4 regions of the Phyllobacterium sp. LjRoot231 genome follow, and region 1 is predicted to be linked to each of the others. Evidence: predicted binding sites of a transcription regulator. Region 1 holds the regulator's gene; each other region holds the start of a gene.
The links. Region 1 encodes LexA, which represses DNA repair genes until DNA is damaged. Its sites were predicted from a motif close to TGTTCNNNNTGTGTTCNG; they were not measured.

Region 1 (4,811 bases):
ACGCCGACATCGCCGAGGGTTCCGTTGGATCCGTGCTGTTTCGACAAGCGCCACAGCCATTGGCTTTCCGTGCGCCAATCGCCCCAGACTTTTGATACCAGCCAGCTTTGCAGGTAAGACGCCTCGACATGCCTGATCTTGCCAATCTGCCCGCTTGTCACCATCCGGCGGGCAGTTTGCAACTGTGCTACGTTGCGATAAGTCAGGTTGACCATGCCGACCAGATTGGCCTTTTCGGCGGTTTCGGCCATTTCCATGGCATCGTGAAAGTTCGTCGCCAGTGGCTTTTCGCAAAAGACATGCTTGCCGGCGGCAAGACACTTCATTGTTGTGGAATGATGGGCGCTGTCGGGTGTTACATTGGCGACAGCGTCAAACTCACCCCAGGCGAGCGCATCTTCAAGTGACGTAAACGCCCGCTCGAAAGAGTATTTATCTCGAAACGCCTCCGCCCTGCCCTTGTCGACGTCAACCGCACCGGCGAATGTGACACCTTCAATATCGATAAAGTTTCTGGCGTGGGCGCTCGCCATATGGCCAGTCCCCAGGATTAATAGACGCATCAACGAAAACCTTCCTCGCCGGACTCGTGCAAACTGCCGCCGCGTGCCGTGATCGGCTCCAAAGCTTTCTCAACCGGCACATTCGGCGCCTCCGTGATAGCCGGAAAACGCAGCGGATTATACGCCCAGTTCACCGCATTGCGCAGCACCAGTCCCACCGTTTCGTCATGATAAGTCGGATAGGTTTCATGTCCCGGGCGGAAGTAGAAAACATTCCCAGCACCTTTTCGATAGGTAAGCCCTGAGCGAAACACCTCGCCGCCCTGGAACCATGATACGAAAACAGTCTCCAGCGGTTCGGGTACCGAGAACGGTTCGCCGTACATTTCCTCATTTTCCAGCTCGAAAAATGCGGGCAAACCCTTAGCGATGGGATGGCCGGGATTGACGACCCAGAGGCGTTCCCGCTCACCCGCCTCCCGCCAGTTCAAAGCGCAGGGTGACCCCATCAATCTTTTGAAAATCTTCGAAAAGTGCCCCGAATGCAGGACGATCAGTCCCATGCCTTCCCATACCCGCTTGGCGACGCGCTCGACTATCTCGTCGGCAACATCGCCATGCGCGCGGTGCCCCCACCAGACAAGCACATCGGTCTCCTCCAGCACCTTGTCCGTCAGGCCGTGTTCCGACTCCTGCAGAGTGGTGGTTTTGATGCTGAGGTTGGTATCGCTCCTCAAAAGCTTGGCGATCTGGTTGTGCATGCCTTCCGGATAGATGTCGGCAACGGTTTTATTGATCTGTTCATGGACGTTCTCGCCCCAGATAAGCGTGCGAATTGCCATTGGACTTTCCTTGTCTCATGTTTGATGCGGAGATTTTGTCAATTTGCCGCCGGGCGGCCCGATTGGTCAAAACGGTGGATGTTGTTGTTAACGGGCGTAACGCAAAGCAGTTCCCCAGGTTGTTGATGGGCCGAGCCATCCTGCCGCACGACCAAGGGTTCCTTTGCACCGATATCGATATAGAGGAAGCTCTCAGATCCAAGGTTTTCCGCTAACAGAAGTTTGCCCTTCCACAGACCGTCCTTGTCCTTGATTTCCAAGTGTTCCGGACGCACACCCAATATATCGGTCTTGTAAGCGCCTGCGAATTCCGCGGTCAGGAAATTCATCTTGGGCGAGCCTATGAAACCGGCGACAAAGATCGATTCCGGCTTTTCATAAAGCTCCAATGGCGCCAATCCAGCGGCCCGCCGGTTATTCCGGCTAAATAACGGTCAAGTGCGTTTCTCGGCTCGCATACACCACATATTAATCCTTGTAGAACACAACTGGAACAGATAGTGTTTGTTCTGGTTTTGTTTTTCCGATTCCACGCAAAGGATCGCCGATGCTCACGCGTAAACAACATGAACTCCTGCTCTTCATCCACGAGCGTCTGAAGGAAACGGGCATACCGCCTTCATTCGACGAGATGAAGGATGCATTGGATCTTGCATCGAAATCCGGCATCCACCGGCTGATCACTGCGCTCGAAGAGCGCGGCTTCATTCGCCGGCTTGCAAACCGTGCACGAGCGCTGGAAGTTCTGCGCCTGCCCGACTCGATCGCTCCCGGCCTCAACGCCCAACGAAAATTCTCTCCGAGTGTCATTGAAGGAAGTCTTGGCCGGAATGTCGCTCCGCCGCGACAAACACGCCAATCCGACGACTCGAATGGTTCAACCGTGATCAATATCCCGGTCATGGGCCGCATCGCCGCTGGTGTGCCAATTTCCGCAATTCAGAACCAGACCCACATGATCGGCCTGCCCCCGGACATGATTGGTAGCGGCGAACACTACGCGCTCGAAGTCAAAGGCGATTCGATGATCGAGGCCGGGATTTTCGATGGCGATACCGTCGTGATCAAGCGCGGCGATACCGCTAATCCCGGCGAGATCGTTGTTGCGCTGGTTGATGATGAGGAGGCAACGCTCAAGCGCTTTCGTCGTAAAGGAGCATCGATTGCCCTCGAAGCGGCGAACCCGGCCTACGAGACACGCATTTTTGGTCCGGATCGCGTTCAGGTGCAGGGAAAGCTGGTCGGTCTTATACGACGATACTAGCAGTCAGCCGATTTTTCACAGGCTGCCGCCTCATCGCTATCAGCGTTCACACGTTTACGGGATTTGTAGTCCTCGATATTGCGGGCGGCGCGGGAGTAGGTCCGATAGGTGTTCCAAGGCCGGTCCGGCGGCCCAACGGCGTAGTTGATGCTGGCAGACCGGAGTCGTCGAAGGCGGGAATCGTTTGCTTCGGCAAGGACCACTTCTGGTGATTTATTCCTGGCGATTGTCGGGGGTAGCGGTTCGGGCGGTTTTAAAGTTATTTCCGCAGTTCCATGCAATGCCAAATCACGCTTGGTGAGCACCAGTGTGTTCTTGTCCCCGCAGATTGTCGGTGCGCCGGCAAAGGCCAGGATGACAATGTCCCCTTCCCCACAAGCCAATACGGTCTGCTTGCGATCGTCCGTATAGGCGATTATCAATCCGCCCGGCTCTCGTGCGGTACAAAGTTTTTCAACACATTCAAACTGCGTTTCTTTGGAAAGCGCACCAGCCTTCAGCGGCTTTACCACCTCGTTTATCCCATAGCCCTGCTGCCAATTGTTTAAACTGAATGCACTGCCGGCCGTGCGATTGATTGCGAGATCTCTGTCACCCGTGCGCAATGCGACCAGTTTTCCATCCTCCGAAACGATAATGCCGGGCTCTTGCGCTCGGAGCATGAACAACGCTGCGGTTGCGAGGACGGGTATACTACAGAGGCGCAGACGCGTTGAAAGAAACAGGAGCAAGATAAGACCAACGCTCATAAGGACCAACGTGCCCTGTGGCATCAGGCCAAGATTGCCGCTTGGAGAGCGCGAAGCGACCATTTTTGCAATAGCGATGACGATCTCGATCCCCTGTCCCATGACCGTAAAGGGTAGCCAATCCAGATCGAATGGCATGGCCAGCAAACCGAGCACTGCAAACGGCATGACAAACACTGAAATGACCGGAAGCGCGAGAGCATTGCCGACAAGCCCGAAGGGCGCGGTATTGTTGAAATGATAGGCCGCAAATATTGAGCTTGCGGTCCCGGCAACCACTGATGTCATGGCAATCGCACCGATATGGTTGATGGCCTTCAGCGGTAGAGCCAGAAGCAAATGATTGGACACACCTCTCCGGAAGGCGCGCCTGCCCTGCCGATGCGACCACCAGCTATAAAATGCGATCAAAGCGGCGGTTGCCGAGTACGACATCTGAAAGCTCGGTCCGAGAATTTCGTGCGGCGAGATGGCAATGGTAATCAACGCTGCAATGGCGAGGTTGCGCATCGATATCGCCGCCCGGTCGACGGTCATGGCTAAAAGCATGACCGCGAGCGTTACAAAACTGCGCTGGGCAGCAACATCGGAGCCTGAAAGCAACAAATAGAATGCGGAACCCATGAGGGCGATCACCGCCGAGAATTTCTTCACCGGAAACCGCGCCGAAAATCCGGGAAAGAACGCCATGATCGCGCGTAGCGAACCGATGATCGTTGCGGCTACCAGTGCCATGTGAAAACCGGAGATCGACAGGATATGCGAAAGTCCACTCAAGCGAAAAGCGTTGTTGGTGTCATCGCTGATGCCATCGCGCTGCCCTGTGATCAGCGACGCAGCGATGTCACCCGGTTCGCCTCTAATGTTGCGCAGGATGCGCTGGGTGAGTTGTTGCCTGATATTTGCGATCGCCATCAATGTCGTCGCAACTGGCCCTGTGTCCAAAGCCACAGGCACTGTTTCAAGCTTTCCCAGCAAAAATCCGCTGGCGCCGACGCCCCGGTAGTAGTTGTAGAAGGCGAAATCGTAATTGCCCGGACGCACTGGGCCTGATTGCGGCCGCAGATGGACGAGGCCGGCGAGACCGTCGCCAACCCTCAGGTCGCGAGGAACTGATCTGGCTGAAACGGTGATACGATCCGGTCCGTATTGCAGCGCCGGGCGTGCCGTCGAGATCACATCCATGGTGAGACGCCATCCACCCTTGGCATCTCTCGACATGGCCGTGACACGACCAGTCATCCGCGTCGTGACTTCCGATCCGAGCATTCGGGTCCCGGCCCGCATCGTTTCGACTTTGCCGAAAAGCATGCCCGCCACAAGTGCGGTTGCGAGTAAAAGAACAAGCCGGATCATGGGTCGCGCGTGGGCCAAGGCATGGCAGCCGATGAGAAGTGTCAGCCCCGAAAGGACGGCGCCGAGCCTCGGTTCAACAGCCGCATTGAAATAGAAA
Region 2 (4,811 bases), 2.0 Mb from region 1:
TGCGTCGACCGGCTCCTGACGATAACCGAGGCTCTTCAGAATTTCTTCCATGTCGTCGGCAGTGGCACCTAGAATCGACATCATCGACGGCGTGACAACAAAACGCGTGCCATCATAGGCGCCGTCCGGCCGTAAACCGATTCCCGGTTTCCAGGAAAGCGCGGGACGGATGAGATCGGCAAGCCGCTCTAGAATATCGATGCGGACGGCTCGCCGGCCGAGGAGACGATAGCCTCCAAGCCGATAGAAGGCTGGATCAAAGCTCGGGTCTGTAACCACCGATGTGCGTCCGGCGGATAAGACCTGCACCACATCGCCATATCCCGGGCGATCCTTGGCGTCTTCCTTGAGCGCCCACAAAAGCGTCAGCAGACCGGCCGGTGCAGGTTTGAGCAACGCCGGCAGAAAGACGTGGTAGGCGCCAAAGCGGACGCCGAGACGGCGTAGAGCGGCGCGGGAATCCTGATCGAGGCCACGAACGTCTTCCGCCACATCACGGCGCTGAAGAACGCCGAAATTCTCGACGAGTTGGAAAGCGAGGCCCTTGGTGATACCAACCAACGCATCGGCATTGGCAAGGTCGACAAGTGGCTTCAGGATCGTATCGATATGATGGGCGAGGAAGCGATCGACACGGGCCGCGACCTTGTCGCGTGCCGGCCCGGTCAGTTGCTCGTCGGCCAGCAACACAGCGCGGGGCTTAAGTGCTTGCTCTCCGGAGACGACCGAAGCAACTGGAGCGCCGATCCATCGTAAGGTCCCGTCGGAACCAAGAGCAAAATCGCCATTTGCCGAAGCGGAAAAACGCTCGGCGCGATTTTCGAACTCCGTCGCGAGGGCTTTTTGCGCAGCCGCTTTGACGGCTTTCGCATCCGTTCCGTCGACTTGAGCGTCCGTGGTGAAACGGAACCCATCCAAACGTCCAACATGGTGCCCTTCGACAACAACGTCCCCGGCAGGGCTAATTTCGGCTTCTAGCATTGTATTCTCTCTCAGGCGCCTCATAAGCACGCTTGTCCTGCGGTCTACGAAGCGTTTCGTCAACCGTTCATGCAGTGCATCTGATAATCTGTCCTCAATTTCACGCGTCTTTTCTTGCCAATGTGCCTGATCTGCAAGCCATCCAGGCCTGTGAGACACAAAAGTCCAGGTTCTGATCTGGGCGATACGCCGTGAAAGCGCATCGATATCGCCGTCCGTGGAATCCGCTCGGCGAACCTCTTCGGCCATGTAATTTTCATTCACATGGCCCTTATCGGCGAGATCGGTATAGATCGATGCGATGATATCGGCATGTTGCGCCGGCGCGATCTTGCGATAGTCGGGCAAGGCGCAGGCGTCCCACAAAAGTGCAACACGCTCTGGGGTATCGGCCAATGGTGCGACATCGGGGTCGTTGGACAGATATTCGAGCGCCTGCTGATCCACCGCGGGCAGCGCTCTGGTCAGTCCTTCAACCGGCGCAGGCGTGTCGATGGATCGCTTCAGCGCATCAAGGCTGGAGTAATCAAAGCGAGCAGTTCGCCATTGCAGGATTTTTACCGAATCGAAGGCATGCGATTCCACACGCTGTACGAGTTCTTCGGAGAAGCTGGATACCTGTCCGGTGACACCAAATGTACCATCGCGCAAATGCCGTCCCGCGCGCCCCGCGACCTGACCGATTTCGCCCGGCGACAGATTGCGGAACTGATAGCCATCGAACTTCCGGTCCTGGGCGAAAGCCACGTGATCGACATCGAGATTGAGACCCATACCAATGGCGTCGGTCGCAACAAGGTAATCTACGTCACCCGATTGATAGAGATCAACCTGAGCGTTGCGGGTACGCGGACTCAGCGCTCCCATGACTACTGCCGCACCACCGCTCTGGCGTCGTATAAGCTCGGCGATGGAATAAACCTCCTCCGCGGCGAAGGCGACGATGGCCGACCGGGGAGGCAAGCGGGTTATCTTTTTTGGCCCGGCATAGGTGAGATTTGAAAGCCGCGGTCGCGTGACAACCGAAATCCCGCGCAGGAGCTTCTCAAGGATCCCACGCATCGTTGCTGCGCCGAGCAGCAGAGTTTCCTGACGCCCCCGCAGATGCAGAATACGATCGGTAAAGATATGACCGCGCTCAAGATCATTGGCGAGTTGCACTTCATCGATAGCGACAAAGTCCATATCGGTCTGGCGCGGCATGGCTTCGACAGTGCAGACCGCATAGCGGGCACCGGGGGGATTGATCTTTTCCTCACCAGTGATCAGCGCGACGTTTGCGAAGCCTACCCGTTCTGCCACACGATGATATACCTCGCGGGCCAGCAGGCGGAGTGGCAGACCGATCATTCCGGTCTGATGCGCAAGCATCCGCTCGATCGCCAGATGGGTTTTTCCCGTATTGGTGGGCCCCAGGACGGCTGTAACATCGCGGCCCGTCAAGACGAGGGGAAGTTCGAGGCTAGGCATAAGGTTCATCAATTACAATCCAATACCGGCCAAACGAGGCGGTGCGAGCCGGGCATGTATCTGCGATTAGCATTTTAAGCGTCCGACAGAAAGGTATGCGGGGCTCTCCAGATAAACAATCGCGAACCGATTCACGGAGTGTTCCGTGAAGAAATAGAACGCGAGGAGAACGAATCAGCTACGAAATGGCTCTAGGATGAGATTCCTGATTTGTTCACGGCCATATTTAGCTTTTTAGGCCAAGATTCGCACTACATGCTGAATCGCTCAAGATTGCATCACTCAGATCCGTCTCTAAGGTATGTACGTTTGTAAATTTGTTATTATGACCACGCTTCCGATATTTCAAAGTTTAAAAAACCTGAATGATTCCTTATAATTAGTTAATACATTTGGCATTCGAAAGACTACTTCTATTAACACTTCGATCAAAGCCGGAACGAATCAGCGACGAATCAGCGCCTCCCGAGATTTCCCGTTTTGTTCACCACAATATTTTGTGCTGCAACGACAGAATCCATACAAGCCGAAGAGAATCCCAAGCTTTACTAGGACAAGATTCAGATTGATCGTTAATGTTCTCGCACAGATTCGGACAACCATAATCGACGAGAGGTAAACCGCCACGCACCTTTTCCACGCGCAGCGGCACCGATTTAATTGCATTCAGGTTGAGTATTGTCCGCCATTGGCTGTAAGCGTAGAACCGGTAATGAAGCCAGCATCGTCGGAAGCAAGGAACACGACGCAGCGAGCAACCTCTTCCGGTTCGCCGAGGCGTCCGACCGGAATCTGCGGAATGATCCGCTCATTGAGCACTTTCTCATCAATTGCCCGCACCATCTCGGTACCGATATAGCCCGGGCATATGGCGTTGACAGTGATTCCGGCGCGGGCACCCTCTTGGGCCAAAGCTTTGGTAAAACCGATATCACCGGCCTTCGAAGCAGAATAGTTGGCCTGCCCCGCCTGACCTTTTTGTCCATTGATCGATGAGATATTGATCACCCGACCGAACTTGCGATCGCGCATACCATTCCACACCGGGTGGGTCATGTTGAACAGACCGGTGAGATTGGTGTTGATGACGTCACTCCATTGGCTCGGTGTCATTTTGTGGAACATCGCATCACGGGTGATACCCGCATTGTTGACCAGCACGGCGACGGGGCCGAGATCTGCTTCGATTTTGGCGACACCGGCTGCGCATTCCTCGTAATTGGAAACGTCCCATTTGTAGGTCGCGATTCCGGTCTTTTTGCTAAATTCTTTCGCCGCGTCATCATTACCGGCGTAGTTCGCCGCTACTTTGTAACCCGCCGCTTTCAAAGCGACGCAAATGGCAGCGCCTATACCGCGCGTTCCACCTGTAACGATTGCTGTTTTTGTCATTTACCCCTCCCTCAAACTGATCTCGTACAAACGCTCTGTAGTTATGAAAACATGAAACGGCGGTTTGGTTTCAGCGACAGCCACCGACATCGAAAACCGGCCCAATAATGCTTGGGCCGGTGAAGCGTCACTAGTCCTTGATGCGCTCGATGCAAAGCGCTACGCCCATGCCGCCGCCGATGCAAAGCGTCGCGAGGCCCTTAGTTCCGTTGCGACGCTTCAACTCGAACAGCAACGTATTGAGAACACGAGCACCAGACGCGCCAATTGGATGGCCTATGGCAATTGCGCCACCGTTCACGTTGACAATGTCCGGGTTGAAGCCAAGATCCTTGTTGACTGCGCAGGCCTGCGCAGCAAACGCCTCGTTTGCCTCGACCAGGTCGAGGTCTTCGGCCTTCCAGCCAGCCTTTTCCAAGGCTTTGCGAGATGCCGGGATCGGTCCTGTTCCCATGATCGACGGATCAACCCCCGCCGTGGCCCAGGACGCGATGCGCGCCAGTGGCTTGATCCCGCGGCGCTTGGCTTCTTCCTCGCTCATCAACACGACCGCTGCGGCACCATCATTAAGACCCGACGCATTGCCCGCGGTCACAGTGCCGTCCTTATCGAAAGCTGGCCTCAACTTTGCCAGCGAGTCCAAGGTCGCTCCGTGACGGATATATTCATCGTCGGCAACCACGACATCGCCCTTGCGCGTCTTGACCGTAAACGGCACGATTTCGTCCTTGAACTTACCAGCCTTCTGGGCCGCCTCAGCCTTGTTCTGCGAGCCAAGCGCGAACTTGTCCTGATCCTCGCGGGTCAACTGCCACTTGCGGGCGATATTTTCAGCGGTAATACCCATATGATAACCGTGAAACGCGTCCGTCAGGCCGTCCTTGATCATCGTATCAATCAACTTCATGTCGCCCATCTTTGTACCATTGCGAAGATGCGCGCAGTGCGGCGCCAAGGACATTGATTCC
Region 3 (4,811 bases), 350 kb from region 1:
TTGTCATGGCAGTGATGAATGGCTTTAGGGCTGAACTCTTGACCCGAATTCTCGGTATCAATGGCCATGTCATCATGCAGCCGATGGATCGGCCTTTCGACGATTACGACGCGGTGATCAAGCGTGTCGACGCCGTTCCAGGCGTCTCTTTCGCAATTCCTGTGGTCGAAGGTCAGGTCTTGGCTAAAGGCAATGTAGGAGCAGGGGCGGGCGCTCTGGTGCGTGGTTTGCGCGAGGAAGACATCGCGAAGCTTCAGCTGGTTTCGAAAAACGTCCGGCAAGGTACGTTCCAGGGATTTAACACAGCTGGAGGCATCGCCATCGGGACGCGTATGGCCGAGAATATGGGGCTGGGGCTTGGAGACAAGCTGACTTTAATATCTCCAGATGGCGACGTGACGCCGCTTGGTATGGCTCCGCGCGTCAAATCCTATCCAGTAACGGCGATATTCGAGATTGGCATGTCCGAATATGATGCATCAATTGTGCTGATGCCTCTCGAAGAATCACAGCTGTATTTCAATCAGGAAAATAAGGTGCAATCGATCGAGATATTTGCCGACAATCCTGACAATGTAGATGCGTTGAAAAAGCCTATTGAGGATGCAGCACAGCGCTCGATCCTTTTGACCGACTGGCGTCAGCGCAACCAGACTTTTTTCTCGGCGCTGCAAGTCGAGCGCAATGTCATGTTCATGATCCTGACGCTGATCGTGCTCGTCGCCGCGCTCAACATCATTTCCGGCCTGATAATGCTGGTAAAAGACAAGGGGCATGACATCGCCATCCTTCGAACCATGGGTGCGACGCGAAACTCGATCCTCCGCATCTTCCTTATGACCGGTGCTGCAATCGGCGTCACTGGAACTATTGCGGGGGTGGTGCTGGGTGTCGTTGTTTGTCTTAACGTCGAGCGAATCAGGGAATTCTTCTCCTGGGTCTCAGGAACGACCTTGTTCAATCCTGAACTCTATTTCTTGAGCACCTTACCCGCCAAGATGGATTTCAACGAGACCTTCTCGGTCATCCTTATGGCACTCGTCTTGTCGTTTCTGGCAACGCTTTTTCCGGCATGGCGTGCGGCCAAGCTCGATCCCGTTGAAGCCCTGAGGTACGAATAATATGGCAACCGGGGCTATTTTACAGCTGCTGAATGTCGGCCGCCGTTACGATGAGATCGGCCGCGAATTGGTCATTCTCAATGACGCCAGCTTTTCGCTTGGAAAAGGCGAGATGGTGGCGCTTGTCGCGCCGTCAGGCGCTGGCAAGTCGACATTGCTGCATACGGCTGGATTGCTGGAGCGGCCAGACAGTGGCGACGTCATTCTCGATGGCAGGTCCTGTGGGTCGCTTTCCGATGAAGAGCGCACCGCGATTCGTCGCAACGATATCGGCTTCGTCTACCAGTTTCATCATCTGTTGCCCGAGTTCTCGGCACTCGAGAACGTGATGATGCCGCAAATGATCCGCGGCATGAAACCGGCTGTGGCGTCCGAGCGCGCCCAGCAGCTACTCGATTACATGAAGGTTGGCGCACGTGCCTCGCACCGGCCAAGCGAACTTTCCGGCGGTGAGCAGCAGCGCGTGGCGATTGCCCGTGCCGTGGCGAACGCTCCACTGGTGCTCCTGGCTGATGAGCCGACAGGCAATCTCGATCCGGTAACATCTTCCTATGTGTTCGAAGCACTGGAAGCCTTGGTGAGACAGTCGGGTCTGTCAGCGATGATTGCCACGCATAATTTTGAACTTGCACGCCGCATGGACAGGCGTGTCACTCTCAAAGACGGCAAGATCACAAACCTCTGATCGCGCGACCCATTTTACCTTCCGTTAACATTTCGAAAACCATAGGGCCAATGGGTGCCTTGGTGCGCTTGACTTAGGAACAAAAATAGAACAAAAGATATACATAGAGACAACGAAGAAGGGTTTTACCGATGAGCGAACTTTTCCAGGACGTTATGTCATTCGTTACAGTCAGCCTGTTCATTGCCACATTTGCAATGTGGGTCAGTGCAATCTGAAGAAAATTGGGATCATGAAAACTGAACGTTTTGAGTTCTTGTGATCCCAATTCTTGTCCACTGTTGAAAGTGTTTGAACCCTCAATACAGGTGGACACCTCATCGTGCATGTCCGACTATGAGCGCGCGGTGAATCAGTTTCTCCGTTCAGATTCTCGGAGACAAAAGAATTGGCAGATGGGCAGGTCAATAGCGGTCTAGGCGTTGCGAGCAAACAGGCGCTGCGCTTCGTTCATCTCAGAGTTCATTCCGCCTATTCCCTGCTTGAAGGCGCCTTGCAGGTTCCGAAAGTCATTGATCAGGCTGTGGCGAGCAAGGCTCCGGCGATTGCGATAACAGACACCAATAATCTTTTCGGCGCGCTTGAATTTGCCCAGAAGGGATCAAAGGCGGGACTGCAGCCGATCATTGGTTGTCAGCTTGACATCGCCTTTCATGATCAGGCGGAAGAAAGCCGCAGCGCCAACCGCCGCGAGGCGCTGGGGCTTGCGCCGCTCGTACTGCTTGCTGCGACGGAGGAAGGCTATGCCAATCTCGTGCGCCTTGTCAGCCGCGCCTATCTGGAAACGCCAGCGGGTGATCCGGTTCATATCACATCGGCATGGCTGACCGGCCGTTCAGAAGGCATCATTGCTTTGTCTGGCGGTCCGGAAGGGACCATCGCCAAAGCGATTAAGGACGATCGTATCGACCGTGCTCGACAGCGGCTCAACTATTTGAAATCGCTGTTCGGTGACCGGCTCTATGTCGAACTCCAGCGCCATCGTGGTTACGATCGCGGGCTGGAAGCAGCGCAGGTTGAACTCGCCTACGAGTTGGAACTGCCACTCGTCGCGACGAACGATGTATTTTTTTCCAAAAGTGCTGATTATGAAGCTCACGACGCGCTCCTGGCGATTGCCGCAGGTTCACTCCTTTCAATCGACGATCGCCGCCGCCTGACGCCGGACCATTGTCTCAAGAGTGAAGATGAGATGGTGGAGTTGTTCGCTGATCTGCCCGAGGCGGTGGAGAACACTGTCGAGATCGCGTTGCGCTGTTCCTATTATCCGAAGAATCGCGCGCCAATCCTGCCGCGGTTTACCGGCGAGAGCGAAGATCCGGAAGCGGCGTTGCAGGCGGAAGCCGATGAGTTGGCGCGCCAGGCGAGGGAAGGCCTTGCGCAGCGTATCGAGACGCTTGGTTTGGCCGGTGGCCATACAGTTGAGCAATATTCGGAGCGCCTGGAGTATGAGATTTCCATCATAACCCGGATGAAATATCCGGGTTACTTCCTCATCGTTGCCGACTTTATCAAATGGGCGAAAGCCCATGATATTCCAGTCGGACCCGGCCGCGGTTCCGGCGCGGGTTCGCTCGTTGCGTATGCGCTGACGATCACTGATGTTGATCCCTTGCGTTTCTCCTTGCTGTTCGAGCGCTTCCTTAATCCGGATCGCGTTTCGATGCCGGACTTTGATATCGACTTCTGTCAGGACCGGCGCGATGAAGTTATCCGCTATGTTCAGGGTAAGTATGGCCGTGATCAGGTGGCGCAGATCATTACATTCGGTACGTTGCAAGCTCGCGCTGTGCTGCGTGACGTCGGACGTGTATTGGAAATGCCCTATGGTCAGGTCGATCGCCTGACCAAGATGGTGCCCGCAAACCCCGCCAATCCGGTGACACTGTCCAAAGCCATCGAAGACGAGCCGCGCCTGCGCGAAGAGCGTGACAAGGAGCCTGTCGTCGAGCGGCTGCTGGATATTTCGTTGAAGCTCGAGGGGCTTTATCGCCACGCTTCGACACATGCGGCGGGTATCGTTATAGGCGATAGGCCGTTATCGGAACTGGTGCCGATGTACCGCGACCCGCGCTCCGACATGCCGGTCACGCAGTTCAACATGAAGATGGTGGAAGAAGCGGGGCTGGTCAAATTCGACTTTCTCGGCCTGAAGACGCTGACCGTGCTCCAAACCGCTGTCAATCTCGTCAAACGGCGTGGCATCACGGTCGATCTTTCCAATCTGCCATTCGACGACAAGCCCACCTACGAAATGCTGTCGCGCGGCGAAACTGTCGGCGTGTTCCAGGTGGAAAGCACGGGCATGCGCAAGGCGTTGATCGGCATGCGCCCTGACCGGATCGAGGATATCATTGCCCTCGTCGCGCTCTATCGGCCAGGTCCGATGGAGAACATTCCGACATACAATGCGCGCAAGAATGGCGACGAGGAGATGGCATCGATCCATCCGAAAATCGACCATCTCGTCAAGGAAACCCAAGGCGTCATCATCTATCAGGAACAGGTGATGCAGATCGCGCAGGAAATGTCCGGCTATACGCTCGGCGAAGCTGACCTTTTGCGCCGTGCCATGGGTAAGAAGATCCGTGCCGAGATGGACATGCAACGGGTCCGCTTTGTCGACGGTGCGGTCGAGCGTGGTGTGACCAAGCCGCAGGCAAACTTCATTTTCGATCTTCTCGCCAAGTTCGCTGATTACGGCTTCAACAAATCCCACGCCGCAGCTTACGCGATAGTGTCGTTCCAGACCGCCTATATGAAGGCGCACTATCCGGTGGAATTCCTCGCCGCATCAATGACATACGACATGTCCAACACGGATAAGCTGAACGATTTCCGCCGGGAAGCGGTACGGCTTGGCATCGAAGTCGTAACGCCATCGGTCAATACGTCCTACCGCCTGTTCGAGGTTGGGGAGAACCGCATCTTCTATTCGCTGGCCGCCATCAAGGGCGTTGGCGAGGCTGCAGTCGACCATATTGTCGAAAAGCGCGGTGCGACGC
Region 4 (4,811 bases), 3.0 Mb from region 1:
TCACCGCGCACCACCATAAGCGGCGCATGGATGCCACTCCGGTCGAGGAAGCCTTCCGTTGCCGCCACGAGCCGGTCGATCATAGCGATGAGACGGGCATTGAGGACAGTGGTCAAGGCACGGCGCGGACCATTGAGCTTCGCAGACAGTTCATGGCTGCAAGTGACGGGCAAACCAGTTTCTCTTCGCACCAGATCGCGAACTGCGATTTCATGTTCAGGGTTGCGCACGGCAAAATATGCGCAGACGGCAAAGCCAGTTACCTCTTGCTTTAGCTGCGGCAATGCCTCGCTCAAGGCGCTCGTATCAAATGGCTGTGCCCGACCATAAACATTATGTCCACCCGGAATGAACACTACCGGGTCCGAACCAAGCGCCGTGCCAAGATCAGCCTTTTCCAGGTCCGTTTCCGAAAAACCGATCATGACGAGTGCAATGCGCCCGCCCTGTCCCTCGACCAGCGCGTTGGTCGCAAGCGTTGTCGACATGGAAACAAGCCGTATGTCGGCAGGTTGGACAGACGCTTCAGCGACGATGCGCTCAACAGCACCCGAAATGCCGACGCTCAGATCATGCCGTGTCGTCAGAGCCTTGGCCTTGGCAATAACGCCGCGCTGCTCAGACCAAAGCACCGCATCCGTATAGGTGCCGCCCGTGTCGATACCGAGGAAGATCGCATGTTCAGTTGTGAAATCAGCCATAATGCCCTGCGCTATTTGAGGCAGGGTTAGCGCATGAACAACGATCCCGCTAGCGCCATTCCGACCATTTGCTGCCGCAACTTTGTCAGATACGCAGTTGTGTTCAGGACCCGATGGCAAAACAATTCAAAACGTGCGGGAGGTCCGGCGAAATGAAAAACGAACCGCCTAGTCGTCGCCCTCAACCACCCGCAAGCGCAACTGTCCTGTCGCCGAAGCAGCAGACCGGCAAACATCCGGGTCTTTGACAACTTCGCCGACCGGCGCTTCGGCGAATTCCAGCGCCTCGATCTTTTGACCACGCTTGGTCACCTTGCTAGATGAAACAAGAATGTCATCGATATCCTTGTTGGCCTGACCGAAATGCGTCTGCAGGCGGCGCACGCGATCGTCAAGGCGGCCCACATCCTCCATCAGCCTTATGACTTCGCCTTGTATGAGGTGCGCCTGTTCGCGCATGCGCACGTCTTTGAGCACGGCCTGAATGACCTGGATGGAAAGCATGAGCAGCGACGGCGAGACGATGACGATGCGCGAACGATGCGCCTTTTGCACTACGGCTTCGAAATTCTCGTGAATTTCGGCAAAAATCGATTCCGACGGCACGAAAAGAAACGCCGTATCCTGTGTTTCACCGTTGATCAGATATTTTTCGGCGACATCACGAATGTGGATCTCCACATCACGGCGGAACTGAGCAACTGCTATCTTTTTGCCTTCCGGACTTTCCGACTCGCGAATGGCATTCCATGCCTCCAGCGGAAACTTTGCGTCAATGACGAGATTGGGCGCACCGTTCGGCATACGCACGACGCAATCCGGCCGGCTGCCGTTGGATAGTGTTGCCTGAAACTCGTATGCGCCTTGCGGCAGGCCATCAGCGATGATTGCCTCCATCCGGGCTTGGCCAAAGACACCGCGCGTCTGCTTGTTGGCAAGGATAGCCTGCAGTTGCACTACCTGACCGGCGAGGGCCTGGATATTGTTCTGCGCCGTATCGATAACCGCCAGCCGCTCCTGCAACTTCGCCAGATTTTCGTGCGTTGATTGCGTCTGCTCCGTCATGGTCTGGCCGATACGACTGGTCATGCCATCAAGCCGTTCGCGAATCGACTGATTGAGTTCGGCCTGCCGCGAGCCGAATAGCTCGGCCATGGTCTGCATGCGGCCCTGCATTTCCGCTTGGCTTTTCAGAATCTCGCCCATGCGCACTTCGGCATCGCGTGCACGGTCTTCTGCCTGGATCTCGGCAACCATCCGCATCCGCGTCGAGCGTGACACTGCAATGACAGCGAAGACCACTATAAGTGCCACTGCGACGGCCGCCGCAAGCAATGCCGTGCCCAGAGATACGGAGCTCGAGCCGAGCTGGAACAGCGTTTGATTTAGAGAAATTGACGTTTCCATATTGTGCAGACTAACCGATTCGGATGGCAAATGTGAGATCAAAACGAGAACATTTTTACAATTGGTTTTCACATCGGATTGACGGTTGAAAGCCGAGATATTAGGTGATGCTCATGTCTATCAAACCACTTGTCATTCTCCCAGATCCGCTACTGCGTCAGGTGTCAAAACCTGTGGAGCGCTTCGACGCCGATTTACGGAAGTTTTCCACCGATATGCTGGACACCATGTATGATGCGCCAGGTATCGGCCTTGCAGCCATTCAAGTGGGCGAACCGCTGCGGATGCTGGTGATCGATCTCGCCAAGGAAGACGAACCCAAGGCACCACAGATTTTCATCAATCCGCAGATATTGTCGTCGAGCGATGAGCGCAATGTGTATGAGGAAGGCTGCCTGTCCATCCCTGACTATTACGCGGAAGTCGAGCGCCCGGCACAAGTGCGCGTTTCCTATGTCGATATCGATGGCAAGCAGCACGAGGTTGCCGCAGAAGGGCTGTTGGCCACTTGCCTGCAGCACGAGATCGACCACTTGAACGGCGTCCTGTTCATCGATCACATTTCGCGGTTGAAACGAGAGATGGTGGTCAAGAAATTCAAGAAACTCGCCAAGGACCGCCCGCCAGGCCGGCTGGCGGTGTGAACAGATGAGTTTGCGCATTGTCTTCATGGGAACATCGGAATTCTCGGTGCCCATCCTTAACGCCTTGATCGGCCAGGGGCACGAGATTGTAGCTGTCTACAGCCAGCCGCCGCGCCCAGCAGGACGGCGCGGGCTGGAGCTGACGCCTTCCGCGGTACATCGTAACGCCGAACAGTTCGGCATCGAAGTGCGCACGCCGAAGAGCCTGAAATCTGAAGAGGAGCAACAAGCGTTTCGCGATCTCCAGGCCGATGTTGCGGTCGTTGTGGCTTATGGGCTTATCTTGCCTGCCGCAATTCTCGAAGGCACGCGGCTTGGCTGCTATAATGGCCACGCTTCGCTGCTGCCGCGTTGGCGTGGAGCGGCGCCTATTCAGCGCGCGATCATGGCCGGTGATCTCGAGACCGGCATCATGATCATGAAAATGGACGAAGGTCTTGATACCGGTCCTGTGGCCATGGCCGAGAAGGTAAAGATCACAGCCGATATGACTGCGGGCGAGTTGCACGACCAGCTCAGCATGGCAGGCGCCGATCTGATGGTCCGCGCGATGGCAGCTCTGGAGCGCGACAGCCTTACATTGACGCCGCAGTCCGAAGACGGCGTCACTTATGCCTCCAAGATCACCAAGGCGGAAACCCGCATCGACTGGACGCAGCCTGCCATCGATGCTCACAATCGCATTCGCGGCCTTGCGCCTTTCCCCGGTGCCTGGTGCGAGATGGAAATCGGTGAAAATCTCGAGCGGGTCAAGCTGCTGCGCTCGATCCTGGCAACCGGCGTCGGCGATCCTGGAACCGTGCTTGGTGACGATCTGCGCATTGCCTGCGGTGAAGGTGCCGTTCGCCTGCGCTCATTACAGCGCGCAGGCGGCAAGGTCATGGATGGACAGGAGTTCCAACGAGGCGCCAAGATCGCACAGGGAATGCGCCTGCCATGAACGGCAAGACCTAAGTGCCTCGCTACAAGCTGACCATCGAGTATGACGGTACCGGCTATGCCGGGTGGCAACGCCAAGAGAATGGCCACACCGTTCAGGCTGCCATCGAGCAGGCTATTTTCAAGTTTTGCGGCGAAACCGTTGCGCTTGGCGCTGCCGGCCGCACCGATTCCGGCGTGCATGCGACGGCGCAGATCGCGCATGTGGATTTGACGAAAGACTGGAGCAGTTCGAAGGTGCGCGAGGCGTTGAATGCCCATCTGGTCATCGCCGGGGAAACCGTCGGCATCATCAATGTCGAACTCGTCGGAAGCAATTTCGATGCGCGGTTTTCGGCGACGGGACGGCACTATCTTTATCGCATCATCAACCGCAGGCCTCCCGCGCCGCTCGAAATGCACCGGGCATGGTGGGTGAAGAAACCGCTCGACGAAAAAGCCATGCATGAGGCTGCACAACGGCTCATTGGTACACATGATTTCACTACGTTTCGCGCGACTCAATGCCAATCAAAGAGCCCGGTGAAAACGCTCGATTATTTGAGCGTTTCGCGCAGCGGTGAAATCATCGAGATCAGGGCTTCCGCGCGGTCATTCCTGCACAACCAGATCCGCTCCTTTGTTGGAACGCTCAATGAAGTCGGTTGCGGGCGTTGGGATGCGGATGATGTCACCGCTGCGCTTGACGCGCGCGATCGCAAGGCGTGCGGACCTGTTGCGCCTCCTTACGGTCTTTATCTCATCGGCGTCGACTATCTCATCATCACCGGCTCGGGCAGGGAAATTCCTAGTATATTTTGAAGCAGGATCATCAGAAAGAGCGAGCCGATTACCATCGCCGCGAAGAATGCGGCCGTATAGGCATGGGATTTTTTCAGCGCGACGTGCGTCAACCGGTAGGTCAGGTACATGATGCCCCCATAAAGCACGAGGCCAAAACCTGTTGCCAAAGCTGGCCAACCGGGCAGCAGTAGCCGTGCCAGCGTTGCGGGCACCATAAGCCATGCGCCAATCGCGGTTCCCCAGTTGCTTGCGACGACATAGGGGCTGAAACGCTTGTTGAGACCGAGCCGCCGGGCGCTGAGGGCGAGAACGACCAGCGGTATCACCCACGATGCAA

Region 2: the regulator LexA is predicted to act here: its motif matches at 2,606-2,623, upstream of ACSQ3H_RS05365 (helicase-related protein).
Region 3: the regulator LexA is predicted to act here: its motif matches at 2,047-2,064, upstream of dnaE (DNA polymerase III subunit alpha).
Region 4: the regulator LexA is predicted to act here: its motif matches at 2,143-2,160, upstream of ACSQ3H_RS00540 (DNA recombination protein RmuC).

The regions. Positions count from the first base shown of each region.
Region 1 is NZ_CAXUQT020000001.1:3,108,710-3,113,520, reverse strand. It holds gene ACSQ3H_RS15340 (Gfo/Idh/MocA family protein) at 1-563, opposite strand, end outside; gene ACSQ3H_RS15335 (ThuA domain-containing protein) at 563-1,345, opposite strand; gene ACSQ3H_RS15330 (TOBE domain-containing protein) at 1,384-1,734, opposite strand; gene lexA (transcriptional repressor LexA) at 1,893-2,609, shown strand; gene ACSQ3H_RS15320 (ComEC/Rec2 family competence protein) at 2,606-4,811, opposite strand, start outside.
Region 2 is NZ_CAXUQT020000001.1:1,113,929-1,118,739, reverse strand. It holds gene ACSQ3H_RS05365 (helicase-related protein) at 1-2,460, opposite strand, end outside; gene ACSQ3H_RS05360 (beta-ketoacyl-ACP reductase) at 3,118-3,843, opposite strand; gene ACSQ3H_RS05355 (acetyl-CoA C-acetyltransferase) at 3,974-4,811, opposite strand, start outside.
Region 3 is NZ_CAXUQT020000001.1:3,461,827-3,466,637, reverse strand. It holds gene ACSQ3H_RS17105 (lipoprotein-releasing ABC transporter permease subunit) at 1-1,121, shown strand, start outside; gene ACSQ3H_RS17100 (ABC transporter ATP-binding protein) at 1,123-1,806, shown strand; gene dnaE (DNA polymerase III subunit alpha) at 2,195-4,811, shown strand, end outside.
Region 4 is NZ_CAXUQT020000001.1:111,959-116,769, forward strand. It holds gene ACSQ3H_RS00535 (hydantoinase/oxoprolinase N-terminal domain-containing protein) at 1-701, opposite strand, end outside; gene ACSQ3H_RS00540 (DNA recombination protein RmuC) at 870-2,108, opposite strand; gene def (peptide deformylase) at 2,222-2,752, shown strand; gene fmt (methionyl-tRNA formyltransferase) at 2,763-3,692, shown strand; gene truA (tRNA pseudouridine(38-40) synthase TruA) at 3,707-4,492, shown strand; gene ACSQ3H_RS00560 (hypothetical protein) at 4,444-4,811, opposite strand, start outside.